2 regions of the Methylocystis sp. S23 genome follow, and region 2 is predicted to be linked to the other one. Evidence: riboswitches for the same ligand, from Rfam matches in the RefSeq annotation. Region 2 holds a riboswitch; the other holds the start of a gene.
What was found. Region 2 has a riboswitch for thiamine pyrophosphate ahead of ACV7JP_RS08880 (FAD-dependent oxidoreductase). Riboswitches for the same ligand answer to the same signal wherever they lie in the genome.
Positions count from the first base shown of each region.

Region 1 (7,861 bases), 1.6 Mb from region 2:
CCGCGCGCCGCGCGGCGGCGACGGCCGCCGGCACGTCGTCGCGGACAGGGTCCTCAAAGGCGAGGACGCCGAGGAGAACATAGGGCGCCTTGTCGAGATCGCCGTCGGTGGCGGGGGTTTCGGCGACCGCCAGCACGCGGTGGCCCTCCCGCGCCAGCTCCTCGACGATGGCGGCGTAACGCGCGTGTTCCTCCGCGCCGACATTCGCGAGGCGAAAGATCGCTTCCGGCGCGCCCTTCGCCGCTTTCAGCGCGCCGCCCGCGACGCGCCAGGACTGAATGAAGGCGAGAAGCTCGGGCTTGATCGGAAAGCTTTCCGTCGCCGTTCCGCCCGCCGGTATTTCCAGCCGTTCCGCCAGCGCATGGACGGCCCTGTCCATCGGATCGACGGGGTTCTCGGAAGAGGCCCGCAGCGCCGCCTGAATGAGCCGGTGCTGTTCGGCGTCCGGCGCCGCGGGAACGGGCTCGACGGCGCCGCCGGTGTAAAGCCGAGCCACGGCCATGCGGTTCTGGGTGAGCGTGCCCGTCTTGTCGACGCAGAGGAGCGAGGTCGAGCCCAGAGTCTCGGTGACGGAGGAGCGGCGCACGAGGACGTTGCGTCCGGCGAGCCGGAAGGCTCCGATGGCGAGGAAGATCGCCAGCACCATCGGGAACTCCTCCGGCAGCAGGCCGATTGCGAGCGTGATGCCCGCGATCGCGCCTTCGAACCAGTCGCCATGGACGAGGCCATAGGCGACGATCACGAGGACGCAGAAAAGAAGCGCGAACAAGCCGAGCCTGGCGACGAGCTCTCCCGTGCGCTTCTGCAGCGGGCTCGGCTCGCCCTGGATCGCGGCGAGCGACGCGCCGAGGCCGCCGACGGCCGTGCGCGGCCCGGTGCGCCGGACGCGCGCGACTCCCGAGCCGCGCACGATCATGGAGCCGGCGTAGAGGAAAGGCGTGTCGTCGCCGCCGGGCTCGGGGAAGGCGGCGTCGGCCCCCTCGCCGGCGAGCCTCTTGGCGACCGGCGCGGATTCGCCGGTGAGGATCGACTCGTCGACGACAAGCGCGTCGCCTGAAAGCAGCATGGCGTCGGCGGGGATTCGCTGGCCTTCGCCGAGAAGCAGGACGTCGCCCGGCACGAGATCGCGCGCCGGGATGCGCCGCTCCGCGCCGTCGCGCAGGACATGCGCCATGGGCTCCGCAAGCCTCTGCAAAGCCTGCAGCGCCCGCTCGCTGCGGAATTCCTGAACGACGACGAGCGCAATGGACGCGCTCGCGCCGGCGACCATGAACAGGCCCTCGCCGAGATCGCCGACGAAAAGATAGAGGGCGGCCGCCGCGGCGAGCAGGAAGAACATCGGCTCTTTCAGCGTGCGCAGCACGATGCTGAAGACGCCGAGCGGCTTGGGCTGCGGCGGCGCGTTGGCGCCATATTCGGCAAGCCGCCGAGCGGCTTCGTCGGATGAGAGACCAGAGAGAGAAGGTTGCGTCATTCTGCCCGTATCGCCGGATCGGATGACAGCCACTCTAGATCACGCTGCGGAATCGCCCAATCGCGGAAGAGGCGGTCAGGAGAAAGTCCGCAGATAAATGAAAAGGGCGCCTGCCTCGCAAGCGCCCCTTGGGGAGAACGGCGGACGTCCGGACGGATTACAGCGCCTCGAAGGTCTTCTTCTTGCCGTCGTGGGTCTTGATCGTCACGGCGCGCACATAGCCGCAATCGTCGAAGCCCGGCAGCGGGTAAGCGCTTTTCGCGGGGACGGTGAACTTGTCGCCCTTATTGTAGGCGTGATGCAGGACCTTGTCGGAGTCGGCGACCGGGCACTCGCCGCCATTCACCATGATGGCGTCGACGACGACCTTGTCCTTCTTGACCTCGCATTTGACGGCGCCGTCCTTCTTGGCGCAATCGACGGCGTCGTCGGCCGCATAGGCGAATGAGGGGAGAATCGCGAGGACGAACAGGAGCTTTTTCATGGCTGGCGCTCTATGTGTGGATGCGAGACTTGCGAGCTTTGCGCTCTGGCTGAGGTCCAAAGCACAGTTTCAAAAAACAATTGTGACAGTCCGATCACGCCCCCTCGCACATGATCCGGCCGCCGCGCCCGAGGCCGCCCGCCCGGACCGCTTGCCGGCGCGCGCCCGAGCGACTAGTTTTCACGCAATGGCGAGGGGCGCCGCTTGTCGCGGCTGAGAAGCACCCGTCGAACCTGATCCGGGTCATGCCGGCGGAGGGAATGCCAGGGCAGGGACGCTTGCGCCCGTAATCCCCCTTCTGCGCTTCGCTGGCGTGATCCAATAAGAGTTGCGTCAGCCGGGAGGCGACGTCGCTGATCTCGGGCGGGGACCCCCTCCCTGACCCTCCCCCTTGCAGGGGGAGGGGATTACGGGCGGCGGCGCTTTTGCTCCCTCCCCTTGCAAGGGGGAGGGCCGGGGTGGGGGTCCACACTGCGAATTCTGGCTGACGCAAGCCACATCCGCTCCTCTTGAAGGAGCGCGATCCAGAGGGAAGCGCGACCATGAACGTCCACGACAAACGCACGCCGCTCAGCGTCACCACCGGCCCCATCGGCAGGTCGCGCAAGGTCTATTCGTCGCCCGAGGGCCGCCCGGACATTCGCGCGCCCTATCGGGAAATCGCGCTCGATCCTTCCAGCGGCGAGCCGCCGCTGCGCGTCTACGACTCGTCCGGCCCCTATAGCTGCGAGAATTTCACGCCGGACCTCTCGGCCGGCCTGCCGGCGGCGCGGCCCTGGCTCGCGACGCGCGCGGGCCTCGAGACCTATCAGGGCCGCGCGGTGAAGCCCGAAGACAACGGCTTCGCCGAGGGCGAGCGCCTGGTTCCCCCGTGCCCGGCGGAGCGAAAGCTTTACCGCGCCGCGGGCGCCGCGCCCGTCACACAGCTCGAATTCGCGCGCGCCGGGATCGTCACGGAAGAGATGATCTATGTGGCGCATCGCGAGAATCTCTGCCGCGCGCGCGCGCCGGACGCCGCCAGGGAGCGCATCGCCGAGGGCGAGAGCTTCGGCGCGGCGATCCCGGAATTCGTCACGCCGGAATTCGTGCGCGACGAGGTCGCGCGCGGCCGCGCCATCATCCCGGCGAACGTCAATCACCCGGAGCTGGAGCCGGTCGTCATCGGCCGCAACTTCCTCGTGAAGGTCAACGCCAATATCGGCAACTCCGCCGTGACCTCGTCCGTCGCCGAGGAAGTGGAGAAAATGGTCTGGGCCTCGCGCTGGGGCGCCGACACGGTCATGGACCTCTCGACCGGCCGAAACATCCACAATATTCGCGACTGGATCATCCGTAATTCGAGCGTGCCGATCGGCACCGTGCCGATCTATCAGGCGCTGGAGAAGGTCGGCGGCGACGCGCTCAAGCTCGACTGGGAAGTCTTCAAGGACACGTTGCTCGAGCAGGCCGAGCAGGGGGTCGATTACTTCACCATCCACGCCGGCGTGCGCCTGGCCTATGTGCCGCTGACGGCGAGCCGCGTGACGGGCATCGTCTCGCGCGGCGGCTCGATCATGGCGCGCTGGTGCCTCTCCAAGCACAAGGAGAGCTTCCTCTATGAGCGCTTCGACGAAATCTGCGACATCATGCGCCGCTACGACGTCTCCTTCTCGCTCGGCGACGGATTGCGCCCCGGCTCCAACGCCGACGCCAACGACGCCGCGCAATTCGCGGAGCTGGAGACGCTCGGCGAACTGACCAAGATCGCCTGGGACAAGGGCTGCCAGGTCATGATCGAAGGCCCCGGCCACGTGCCGATGCACAAGATCAAGGCCAATATGGACAAGCAGCTCAAGGCCTGCGGCGAGGCGCCTTTCTATACGCTCGGACCGCTCGTCACCGACATCGCGCCGGGCTACGACCACATCACGTCAGGCATCGGCGCGGCGATGATCGGCTGGTTCGGCACGGCCATGCTCTGTTATGTCACGCCCAAGGAGCATCTCGGCCTGCCGGATCGCGACGACGTCAAGACGGGCGTCATCACCTACCGCATCGCCGCTCACGCCGCCGACCTCGCCAAGGGCCATCCGGCGGCGCGCGAACGCGACGACGCCATGAGCCGCGCGCGCTTCGACTTCCGCTGGAGCGACCAGTTCGAGATCGGCCTCGATCCCGACACGGCGCGCGAATATCACGACGAGACCATGCCCAAGGAAGCGCACAAGCTCGCGCATTTCTGCTCCATGTGCGGCCCGAAATTTTGCTCCATGCAGATCACGCAGGATCTGCGCAAGGAGGCCGCGCAGATCGCCGAGCGCGAGAAGGGCATGGCGGAGAAGGCGGAAGAATTTATCGAGAAGGGCGCGGAGATTTATGTGAGCGGGTGATTTGGTTGGAGGAATCCCCGGAGGCTAGCCGCCCATGCCTCCCCTTTACGGGGAGGTCGGCGCTCGAAGGCCGCCGGGCGGGCATCCTCGCCCTCATGCTGAGGAGGCCCCGCAGGAGCCGTCTCGAAGCATGAGGGGCCGCCGAAGGCGGCGTCTCGAAGCGCGAGGGCGAGTTCCAGATTTCGGGAAATGAAGGTTTCCTCGTCCTTCGAGACGCGAGCTTCGCTCGCTCCTCAGGATGAGGAAACCCTCACCCGATCGCCCTGAGCACATTCACGTAATTGCGCGGCCCGCCAGATTCCCGGTCACGCCTTTGGCGCATCGGAACGCCTCGAACCATTACGGATCGGCGGCGGCCGCCACGAGCCATGCCGCGAGGGACAAGCGCCTTTCCCTTCCTTTGGCGAAGAACGCCCCCATTTTGACGACAATCCGGCTGTCTCCCTGGGCGGAACGGCGTGACCCTCCATGGCGAGGCGCCGGCGCGACAAGAAGGAGGAAACGTCATGGCGGATCATGAGTCCAATCTGCCCAAGGACAAATATACGGGCATGCGCAACTTCGACTTCGCCATTACGCCCAACGTCGTCATCTGCGCGGCGGCCGGCGCGGTGCTGGGCCTCATCCTCGCGCTCTGGGGCACGACGGATGTCGGCATCGTCACGGCGACCGTGATCGTTTTCACGATCCTCTCGGGCATTTTCGGCATGTTCGTCTGAGACGCTCGGACAGCGTCTGAACAGCCAGGAAATCACGCCCGGCCTTTGCTTGGGGCCGGGCGCGCTCTCTATTTGGCCGTTTCGTCACGGCGCGCAGCCTATTCCAGGATCATCTGAACATCTGGGAGGCCTGATGCATGACGACCAGAAAAAACCCCAATCCGCCGGCGATATACGCAAGCGCTTTCATGAGAGAGCTGCGTCCGTGTTGAACCATCGCGTTCCTCCAGGCGTTCATCTATCGCTACCTGCAGGAGGGACTGTAATTTGCTTGGGCAATATGCAAAGAGCCAGCGTCGACAAAATATTGGGAGCCAAAATCCGGAAAATCGACTAGACCACTCGGGGCGGGAACCTGGCGGCGAAGGATAATATTTGCCCGGAGGGCCCCGCGCCCGGCGAGGCCGCCGGGCGCGGGGCCGGCCGTTCAACTGCGGCCGAGCACCTGCACGCGCACCGCGCCCGAGCCGCTGGAGATCAGGCCGATGCGCGACGCCGCGCCGCGCGAGAGATCGAGGCTGCGGCCGGTCCAGGCCGCGGGACCGCGATCGTTGACGCGGACCACGACCGAGCGGCCGCCCCGCGACACCAGTAGGCGCGTCCCCAGGGGCAGCGTGCGATGGGCGGCGGTCAGGCCCCATTGATTGAATCTCTCGCCGCTCGCCGTGTGGCTGTTGGGCTCGAACCGGCGCGGTCCGCCGCCATAATAGGACGCGCTGGCGACGAAGGAGCGCGCGCCCTCGGGCATTGCCTGGCTCGCCGCCTCGTTCGCGCCGTCGACATGGCTGAGACGCCCATGCCGCCGCGCGGATTGCATTTGCTGTGATTGCCGCGCGCCGGAGCCGCCGAACAGGTTGGAAAGGATGTCCTTCGCAGCGGCGGGGACGGTCGTCAGGCCAAGCACGACAAACACAGCAGAGACACGCTTCATTCTGTACCGAACTCCTCATGGGGTGCGCCGCAGTGAAAAATGAGACGCATCGAAGAAGATGCTCCTCATTCCACCAGATGCGGCGCGATCGAAGTGAGGATCGGCCTATTAGAGAGCGATTGAGGCAAAATATGTACATGCGCAATTTATAATTATTCTTTTTTGTCGCGGCGTAATTGGCTCGCCGATCCGGCGGAGATCAGATGAATATTCATACTAATCCTGAGCGTGATTTCTTTAAAACCCCCGAGTCTTTGCGGATTTTCGGGAAGGTCCCGGCCGCCGGCGCCAGCCGGCTGACAAATTCGCCGCGAGGCGCCAAAAGGCGATGGGAGACATCGACATGACCGACACCCACCGCCCCGCCGTCATCGGCGTCGTCACCGCCTCCGACCGCGCCAGCGCAGGGGTCTACAAGGATGAGAGCGGCCCGGCGATCGAGGCCTATCTCGCCGCCGTGCTGACGACCCCCTTCCGCATCGAGCGGCGGATCATTCCGGACGGATTCGAGAGCGTGCGCGACACGCTGATCGAGCTGGCCGACACGATCGGCTGCGACCTCGTGGTGACGACCGGCGGCACGGGGCCGAGCCCGCGCGACCTCACGCCGGAGGCGACGCTCGCGGCTTGCCCTCGCGAGCTGCCGGGCTTCGGGGAGCTGATGCGCCAGGTTTCGCTTTCGCAGACGCCGACGGCGATCCTGTCGCGGCAGGTCGCGGCGCATCGCGGCAAATGCCTCGTCGTCAATCTGCCCGGCAAGCCCGCCGCGATCGAGCTGTGCCTGAACGCCGTCATGCCCGCAGTGCCTTATTGCCTCGACCTGATCGGGGCCGCCTATATCGAGACCGACCCCACGCGGGTAAAGGCCTTTCGACCAGGGAAATAGCCACCCGTTCGGGCGGGTGCCGGGAATCCGCCTTGCGACAATCGGAAGGCTTCTCTTAACGTCTTCCCGTCTGTATAGGGAGGTGCGCGTCAGAAGGCCCGAGTCGCCCATTCGCGCATCCGGTAAATTGCCGCAGGCGAGGGCTTGAAGGATGAGCGATTTGCGTCTGGTCGTGGTGGGCGCGGCGGGCCGTATGGGCCGTATGCTGACGCAGACCATCCCCGATACGCTGGGCGTGCGGCTCGTCGCGGCGCTGGAGAGCGAGGGGGCGCCGTCGATCGGCGCCGACAGCGGCGCCGCCTTCGGGCAGGGGCCGAACGGCGTGCCGGTGACGAGCGACGTCGAAGCCGCTTTGGCCCAGGCCGACGCCATCATCGATTTTTCGAGCCCGGCCGCGACGGTGGCCATGGCGCGCGCCGCCGCGCGGGCGCGGGTGCCGCATGTCGTCGGCACGACCGGCCTCGCATCCGAGGATCTCGCGGCCCTCGCCGACGCCGCCCGCGCGACCGCGATCGTGCGCTCGGGCAATATGAGTCTCGGCGTCAATCTGCTGGCGGTCCTCATCGAGAAGGCCGCAAGGGCGCTCGGCCCGGCCTGGGACGCCGAGATCGTCGAGATGCATCACAAAATGAAGGTCGACGCCCCGTCGGGCACGGCGCTGCTTCTCGGCGAGGCGGTCGCGAGGGGCAGGGGCATCGACCTCGCCGGGCACAGCGCGCGCGGCCGAGACGGCGTCACCGGACCGCGCAAGGCCGGGGAGATCGGCTTCGCGGCGCTGCGCGGCGGCACGGTCGTCGGCGACCATACGGCGATCTTCGCCGGAATGGGCGAGCGAATCGAATTTTCGCACCGTGCGGAGGATCGCGGGATTTTTGCGCGCGGCGCCATCGCCGCGGCGATCTGGACCCGCGGCAAGGAGCCCGGACTCTATTCCATGGCCGATGTGCTGGGCCTTACCGGCGCCTGAGTTCTGCGAGACCTTCATGAGCATGCACCGC
Region 1 covers NZ_CM134185.1:3,368,292-3,376,152, reverse strand. Annotated here, with positions in the region: gene ACV7JP_RS16580 (cation-translocating P-type ATPase) at 1-1,474, opposite strand, end outside; gene ACV7JP_RS16575 (hypothetical protein) at 1,632-1,958, opposite strand; TPP riboswitch at 2,142-2,236, shown strand; gene thiC (phosphomethylpyrimidine synthase ThiC) at 2,501-4,327, shown strand; gene ACV7JP_RS16565 (hypothetical protein) at 4,834-5,046, shown strand; gene ACV7JP_RS16560 (septal ring lytic transglycosylase RlpA family protein) at 5,474-5,977, opposite strand; gene mog (molybdopterin adenylyltransferase) at 6,321-6,863, shown strand; gene dapB (4-hydroxy-tetrahydrodipicolinate reductase) at 7,015-7,830, shown strand; gene ACV7JP_RS16545 (2,3-bisphosphoglycerate-dependent phosphoglycerate mutase) at 7,847-7,861, shown strand, end outside.
Region 1: linked by a shared signal. The riboswitch ahead of thiC (phosphomethylpyrimidine synthase ThiC) and the one ahead of ACV7JP_RS08880 (FAD-dependent oxidoreductase) in region 2 are both predicted to bind thiamine pyrophosphate.

Region 2 (7,861 bases):
AGAAGGGCTGATCCTTGCGCGGGCGCAGCTCCTCCGGGATCGAAAGCCACCATTCCTCGGTATTGGCGAAGACGGGGTCGACATCATAGATGACGCCCCGGAACGGATACCGACGGTGCTTCACGACCTGGCCGATCGCGAATTTGGCGATATTCTCTTTCGGCACGCTTACCACGCCTTTTACGCAGTTTTTTACTACGGCATTTGGTAGCGCAGCGCCGTCGCCGCCGTCAACGGCGCGTTACGGCGCAGCGCACAATCTTCATCGCGGCTTGCGAGCCGAAGGCGAAGCAATCCGGAACGAACCCACGGTCACGCCTTCAGAGCGGCGACGCCGGGCAGCGTCTTGCCTTCGAGCCATTCCAGAAAGGCGCCGCCCGCCGTCGACACATAGGAAAATTCCTGGCCGGCATGGGCCTGATTGAGCGCCGCGACGGTGTCGCCGCCGCCGGCGACGGAGAGCAGCTTGCCTTCGACCGTGAGGCGCGCCGCCGTCTGCGCGACGGCGTTGGTGCCCTCGTCGAAGGGCGGCAGCTCGAAGGCGCCGAAGGGGCCGTTCCAGACGAGCGTCTTGCACTGGGCAAGCAGCGACTCGACATGGGCGACCGATTTCGGCCCCACGTCGAGGATCATGTCCTCGGCGCCGACATGGTCGACCGAGACGATATGGGACGGCGCATGCGCCTCGAATTTCTGGGCGACCGTGGCGTCGACCGGCAGGACGACCGCGCAATGGGCAGCCTTCGCCTTTTCGAGAATCTCACGCGCCGTGTCCGCGAGATCATGCTCGCAAAGCGACTTGCCGACCGCTTTGCCCTGCGCCGCAAGGAACGTGTTGGCCATGCCGCCGCCAATGACGAGATAGTCGACCCTGGCGACGAGGTTGCCGAGGAGCGCCAGCTTGGTCGAGACCTTGGCGCCGCCCACAATGGCCATCACAGGCCGCGCCGGATCGGTAAGCGCCGATTCCAGCGCCTCCAGCTCCGCCTGCATGGTGCGGCCCGCAATGGCGGGAAGCTTGTGGGCGATCTCTTCCGTCGTGGCGTGGGCGCGATGCGCGGCGGAGAAAGCGTCGTTGACGAAGAGGTCGCCGAGCTTGGCGACTTCCTCGGCGAAGGCGGGATCGTTCTTCTCCTCGCCCTTGTGAAAGCGCGTGTTTTCGAGCAGCGCGACGTCGCCGTCCTTAAGAGCCGACACGACCGCCGCGGCGGGCTCGCCGACGCAGTCGTCGGCGAAGGCGATCTTGCGCTTGAGATAATGTTCGAGCGTGGGCAGCACGTGGCGCAGCGAGTCCTCATCGACGCGCTGGCCCTTGGGACGGCCGAAATGCGACAGCAGGACGACCTTCGCCCCTTTGCCGGCGAGCTCCTCGATCGTCGGCAGGATCCGCTCGATGCGGGTCGCGTCGGTCACGCGCCCCTCCTCCATCGGCACATTGAGATCGACGCGCAGAAGAACGCGTTTGCCTTTGACGTCGACGTCGTCGAGGGTGCGGAAGGAGGTCATCTGCGCGGGCTCCAAAGGTCGTCAGAAACGAGAACGCGGACCTCGTCGGCCCGCGTCATGATTTGGTTTCTACCGGAAATCAGATCAGCGACCCGATCAGCGCCGCCGTATCCGTCATGCGGCCGGAGAAGCCCCATTCATTGTCGTACCAGGAGAGGATCGAGACGAGATTGCCGTCCATCACCTTGGTCTGGTCGAGATGGAAGGTCGACGAGGCCGGGTTGTGATTGAAGTCGATGGAGACGAGCTTCTCCGTCGTATAGGCCAGCACGCCCTTCATCGGACCGTCGGCCGCCGCCTTGATGGCGGCGTGGATCTCGTCCTTCGTGGTCGGACGCCTGGCGATGAATTTCAGGTCCACGGCCGAGACGTTCGGCGTCGGCACGCGGATCGCGTAGCCGTCGAGCCTGCCGTTCAGCTCCGGCAGCACGAGGCCCACCGCCTTGGCGGCGCCCGTCGAGGTCGGGATCATGGAGAGCGCCGCGGCGCGGGCGCGATAGAGGTCCTTGTGGAAAGTGTCGAGCGTCGGCTGGTCGCCCGTATAGGAATGGATCGTCGTCATGATCCCCTTCTCGATGCCGATGGCGTCGTTGAGGACCTTGGCGACCGGCGCGAGGCAGTTCGTCGTGCAGGAGGCGTTGGAGACGATCAGGTGATCCCGGGTCAGCTTGTCGTGGTTGACGCCATAGACGACCGTGAGGTCCGCCCCGTCGCCGGGGGCGGAGACGAGCACGCGCTTGGCGCCGGCCTCGAGCAACAGCTTCGCCTTGTCGCGCGCCGTGAAGAGGCCGGTGCATTCCAGCGCGACGTCGACGCCGAGATCCTTGTAAGGCAGCTCGGCCGGGTTCTTGATGGCGGTGACCTTGATCGGGCCGCGGCCGACATTGATCGTGTCGCCCTCGACCTTCACTTCGTGAGGGAAGCGGCCATGGACCGAATCATAGCGCAGCAGATGGGCGTTGGTCTCGACCGGGCCCAGGTCGTTGATGGCCACGACCTCGAGATCGGCGCGGCCGGATTCGACGATGAAGCGGAGGACGTTGCGGCCGATACGCCCGAAGCCGTTGATGGCCACTCTGACGGTCATTTGGAAATCTCCTTTTCGCCGCCGGCTTTGCGAGAAAGGCGGCTTTCGCCCGGCGGCGTCTGCGCGCCGCGCGCCGGGCCTTAAGATCACGCGGCGATGGGGCGGAGCCGCCCGATCGCAGCGTGATCGATTTCAAAGCGTTAGGGCGCGCCTCCCGCGAAAGGCCATTGTCTGCTTTCTCGCGGCGCGCCCCAGCTTCGAGGCGAGGGTGTGATAGCACCTCGCGCCCCTCTGTCAACGCGTCGCCCCGCCGCGCGGCTTCCAGGGAAGTCGGGCGCCGCCTTGGGATTTGCCCGATTCATGCTACCAACGCGTTACGGCGAATCGGCGCTCGCCGCCGCCACCTCTTCCGCCGTGAGAAATAGGGCGCCGCCCGGCGATGACATATTCCGAAAAGCCCGCCGATCAGCCCGCCGATAAGCTCGATGCGGCGCTTTCCCGCCTCAAGACGGCGCTGGACCAGCTCGAACGCACGGTCGCCCTGAAGCTCGAGGACGATCTTTCCAGCGCGGAGCTCGAGGAGGAGCTCGCCATCATGCAGGACGACCGGGGGCGCCTCGCGCTCGATCTCGACGCCGCGCTCGCCCGCGTCAGCGCGTTGGAGAAGGCCCGCGACGAGGTGCTGCGCCGGCTCGACGGGGCGGGAGCCGGGGTCGCGGCGGCCCTCGGAGCGGCGGTCTCGGCCGTGCGGCAGGGAGAGTAGTCCATGGCCGCCGTCATCGTCTCCATCGCCGGGCGCACCTACCGCCTCTCCTGCGACGACGGCGAGGAGCCGCGCCTCGAACAGCTCGCCCGCTATGTCGAGGGCAAGATCCTCGCGATGAAGGACGGTTTCAAGGAGATCGGCGAGCAGCGCATCGTGGTGATGGCGGCCCTCGCCATCGCCGACGAGGCGACCGACGCGCGCGGCAAGGCGCAGGCGATGGAGATGGACAATGCGGCGCTGCGCGCGGAGCTGGACTCGGTGAAGAAGGCGGCGGCCGCTCTGGAAGAGCGCGTCGCCCATGCGGTGGAGGACGCGGCGCGGCGGATCGAGGAGCTCAATACGGAGCTGCAGAAGCCCGCGGTGAAGGACGATTTTCCCCTTTAAGGGGGAGCCGCCGGTAAAGGCGGCGCGTCCGCCCAGAGACGTCATTGCGAGCGAAGCGAAGCAATGACGGGGTTATCCTTTATTACAGGCTTACTTCCCCCAATTCTCGACGCTGGCGTCGCGCTTGGCCTTCTGGAGGTCGTCGGCGAAGGTCGAATATTGGTGGTTGAGCTTCTCGGCGGTCATGGCCACGCCGCCGTCGGACATGATGGCGATCTTCATCTGCTCGGTGGCCATGCGCTCCAGCTCGTTGATCCACTGGTTGACATTGCCGAGGAGCTTGTCCTTGCGCGCCTTCTGGACGGCATGGTCGGGCGAGGCGTCGGTCGCGAGGGCGATCTCGGCCTTGGCGTCCTCGATCAACCTGTCGAGATCCTTGACCTTCGCCTCCGCCGCGGCGGCCTGATCCGGCGCGCCGGCCTTGGCGCTTTCCAGCGCGGCGTCCGCCTCCTTCTTGGCCTTTTCGAGATTGTCGAGGCCGTTCCTCAGCCAGCTCGACTGGATGGCGAGGAGCGAGTCGCGGGCGATTCCGTTGAGGTTGAAGCCGTTCGGGATCGGGAAATAGGGGCCGAGCTTGGCGGCCCCTGCGGGCGCGGCGAGGCCGATTGCGCCAGCGACGAGGCTCGCGGCGAGCGCCGCGCGGAGGCTGAGGAACATCTATTTCTCTCCCGGATAGGCGCGGCTTTTTGCACGCTCGCGCGCATTGTCGTTGTGCTGAAAGTGGGCCATCGCCGCCTGTCTTGCAAGCCTGCTTCCCGCCACACAACCGTCATTCGGCGCCGCCGCGGCGCTTGACGCGGAGGCCCGTTTCGCGCGACTCTCCCCGCGCCGGGGGAGCCCCGCCAGGGGGCTGAGAGGCTGCAGAGGCGTCGCGCGACGCCGGGCGCGGCGACCCTTCGAACCTGATCCAGTTCAATGCTGGCGGAGGGATGGTGTCCAATCTTCTTTCCATAAGGGAAGCGTCATGTTCGCCCGCGTGATCGGCGCCGGCGTCGCCGGACTCTGCGCCGCTCATGCGCTGGCGCGCGCCGGGGCGGAGGTCGAGCTCGTCGAGCGCAACGGCGCGCCCGGCCAGGGCTGCTCGCGCTACGCCGGCGGCATGATCGCGCCCTGGTGCGAATTGGAGAGCGCCGAGCCGCTCGTCGCCGAACTCGGGCGGGAGGCGCTGGATTTCTGGACGCGCGAGGTCCCGGTCGCGACGGTCGCGGGAAGCCTCGTCGTCCCGGCGCCGCGCGAGCGCGCCGAGCTTGCCGACTTCGCCCGCCGCACCAGCCATTTCGAGCGGCTCGACGCGGCGGGCGTCGCGGCGCTGGAGCCGGACCTTTCCGGGCGCTTCGAGGAGGCGCTCTATTTCCCGCAGGAGGCCCATCTCGATCCGCGCGCGGCCTTGCGGGCCCTCGCCGACCGTCTCGCCGCGATGCAAAATGTTGCGCAGCATTTTGGCGCCAAAGCCGAGAGCCTGACGACCGTCCCCGACTGGACGATCGACTGCCGCGGCTTCGCCGCCCGGGACGCGCTGGCGAAGCTGCGGGGCGTCAAGGGCGAGATGCTCATTTTGCGCAGCGAGGAGATTTCGCTGTCCCGCCCCGTCCGCATGCTGCATCCCCGCCGCCCGGTCTATATCACGCCGCGCGGGGAAGGGCTTTTCATGGTCGGCGCGACCATGATCGAGAATGAGGAGCGCGCGCGGGTCACGGCGCGCTCGGTGGTGGAGCTCGTCAACTCCGCCTTCGCCATTCATCCAGCCTTCGCCGAGGCCGAGATCGTCGAGACGGGCTCGGATTTGCGCCCCGCCTTCCCCGACAATCTGCCGCGCCTTACCCAGCGCGGCCGGACGATCTATATTAATGGGCTCTATAGGCACGGTTTCCTGCTTGCCCCGGCGCTGGCGCGGCGGGCCGCCGAGGTCGTTCTCGGCGGCGCCTACTTCCCGGAGGTCATGGATGCGGATTCAAGTGAACGGGCGTCCGCGTGAGGTGGAATCCACCACGCTGGAGGCTTTGTTGCGCGAGCTGGGCTATGACGACCAGAAGGTCGGCACGGCCCTCAACCAGGAATTCGTGCGCGACAAGGACCGGGACAAGGCCGTGCTGCAGGAGGGCGACGCCGTGGAAATCGTGACGCCGAGGCAGGGCGGGTGAACGCGCACGACATGCCCGGGGATCTGCTGGCTCTTTATGGGGCCGCGCTGCGCTCGCGCCTTCTGCTCGGCACCGCGCGCTATCCCTCGCCCGCCATCCTCGCCGAATCGATCCGCGCCTCGGGTTGCGAGATCGTGACCGTCTCGCTCCGCCGCGAGGCCGGCGGATCGCGGGCGGGCGAAAGCTTCTGGAATCTCGTGCGCGACATGGGCGTGCGGGTGCTGCCCAACACGGCCGGCTGCCGCACCGCCAAGGAGGCGATCGCGACGGCGCGGATGGCGCGCGAAGTGTTCGAGACGGACTGGATCAAGCTCGAGGTCATCGGCGAGGAAGACACGCTGCAGCCCGACGTCTTCGGCTTGGTCGAGGCGGCGAAGGCGCTCGCCGCCGACGGCTTCCAGGTCTTTCCCTATACGACCGACGATCTCGTCGTCGCCGAGAAGCTGCTCGACGCCGGCTGCAAGCTGCTCATGCCCTGGGCGGCGCCGATCGGCTCAGGGCGCGGCGTCAACAACCGTTTCGCGCTCCGGGCGCTGCGCGCGCATTTCCCGAATACGCCCCTCGTCGTCGACGCCGGCCTGGGCGCGCCGTCGCACGCCGCCGAAGTGATGGAGATGGGCTACGACGCCGTGCTGCTCAACACCGCGATCTCGCGCGCCGGCGATCCCGTCGCCATGGCGCGCGCCTTCGGTCTCGCGGTCGAAGCTGGGCGGCTTGCGCATCTCGCAAGGCCCATGACCCCACGCGACATGGCGGAGCCCTCGACGCCCATGATCGGGCGGCCCTTCGACGCGATCGGTTAGGGCTCCGCGGATCGCTGAAAGGCGAACGTCGCGGACTCGTCGCAACGAAGCGGATCGCGAATGCGACCGCGCCTTCCGTCATCTTCCGAAGACCGTTCCAATTCGCGTTCGTTTCTCATGGAACGCGGTGTCGCAAAATCCCGCCAAAAAGGGTAGACCCCGCCCATGCCGACACTGAGTCTCGACCCTTTCTACCTCATCGTCGACCGCGCCGACTGGCTGACTCGACTCTTGCCGCTCGGCGTCAAGCTCGTGCAATTGCGCGTGAAGGACAGGCCGGAATCCGAACTGCGCGACGAGATCGCCCGCGCGCGCGATCTCTGCCGGGCGGCGGGCGCGCAGCTTGTCGTCAATGATTACTGGAAGCTCGCGATCGAGGCGGGATGCGATTTCGTGCATCTCGGCCAGGACGATCTCGATGGCGCGGACATCGCCGCCATCCGCCGACATGGCCTACGTCTCGGCGTCTCGACTCACGACGACGCCGAGCTGGAGCGCGCATTGTCGCTATCGCCCGATTACGTGGCGCTCGGGCCTGTCTGGCCGACGCTGCTGAAGGAAATGAAATTCGCCCCGCAGGGGCTCGAAAAGCTGGCGCGCTGGAAAAAGCGAATCGGCGACGTTCCGCTCGTCGCCATTGGCGGACTGACGCCGGCCCGCGCCTGTCTGGCGCTCGCGGCGGGCGCCGACGGCGCCTGCGTCGTCACCGACATTTTGCGCGCCGCCGATCCCGAGGCGCGCACGGTGGAATGGGTGACGGCGACCGCGCCATGGCGCGAATCGCCGCAGCTCACGCGCGGCTTCACGCCCGATTACGCCGGCGCGAAGGTCTTTCCCTCTCCAAATCACGGGCCCCGCGCCAAGCCCGTCTCCGCGCTCGTTCTGCACTATACCGGCATGCCGACGGCGGAAGGCGCGCTCGAGCTCCTATGTTCGCCGATCCGCGAGGTCTCTGCGCATTATTTCGTCGAGGAAAGCGGGCGCGTGCTGCAGCTCGTGCCCGAGGAGCGGCGCGCTTGGCATGCGGGCGTGAGCTATTGGGCCGGCGAAACGGATATGAATTCCGCCTCGATCGGCGTCGAGATCGTTCATCCCGGCCATATCGACCCGCATCCCTTCCCTGCCCCGCAAATCGAATCGGTGATCGCGCTCTCCCGCGACATTTGCGAGCGTCGCAGGATCGCGCCCGAACGCGTGCTCGCCCATTCCGACATCGCGCCGCGCCGCAAGATCG
Region 2 covers NZ_CM134185.1:1,788,167-1,796,027, reverse strand. Annotated here, with positions in the region: gene hspQ (heat shock protein HspQ) at 1-166, opposite strand, end outside; gene ACV7JP_RS08905 (phosphoglycerate kinase) at 313-1,506, opposite strand; gene gap (type I glyceraldehyde-3-phosphate dehydrogenase) at 1,586-2,593, opposite strand; gene ACV7JP_RS08895 (DUF4164 family protein) at 2,973-3,296, shown strand; gene ACV7JP_RS08890 (cell division protein ZapA) at 3,300-3,683, shown strand; gene ACV7JP_RS08885 (hypothetical protein) at 3,774-4,340, opposite strand; TPP riboswitch at 4,504-4,631, shown strand; gene ACV7JP_RS08880 (FAD-dependent oxidoreductase) at 4,648-5,658, shown strand; gene thiS (sulfur carrier protein ThiS) at 5,627-5,824, shown strand; gene ACV7JP_RS08870 (thiazole synthase) at 5,836-6,627, shown strand; gene ACV7JP_RS08865 (thiamine phosphate synthase) at 6,793-7,861, shown strand, end outside.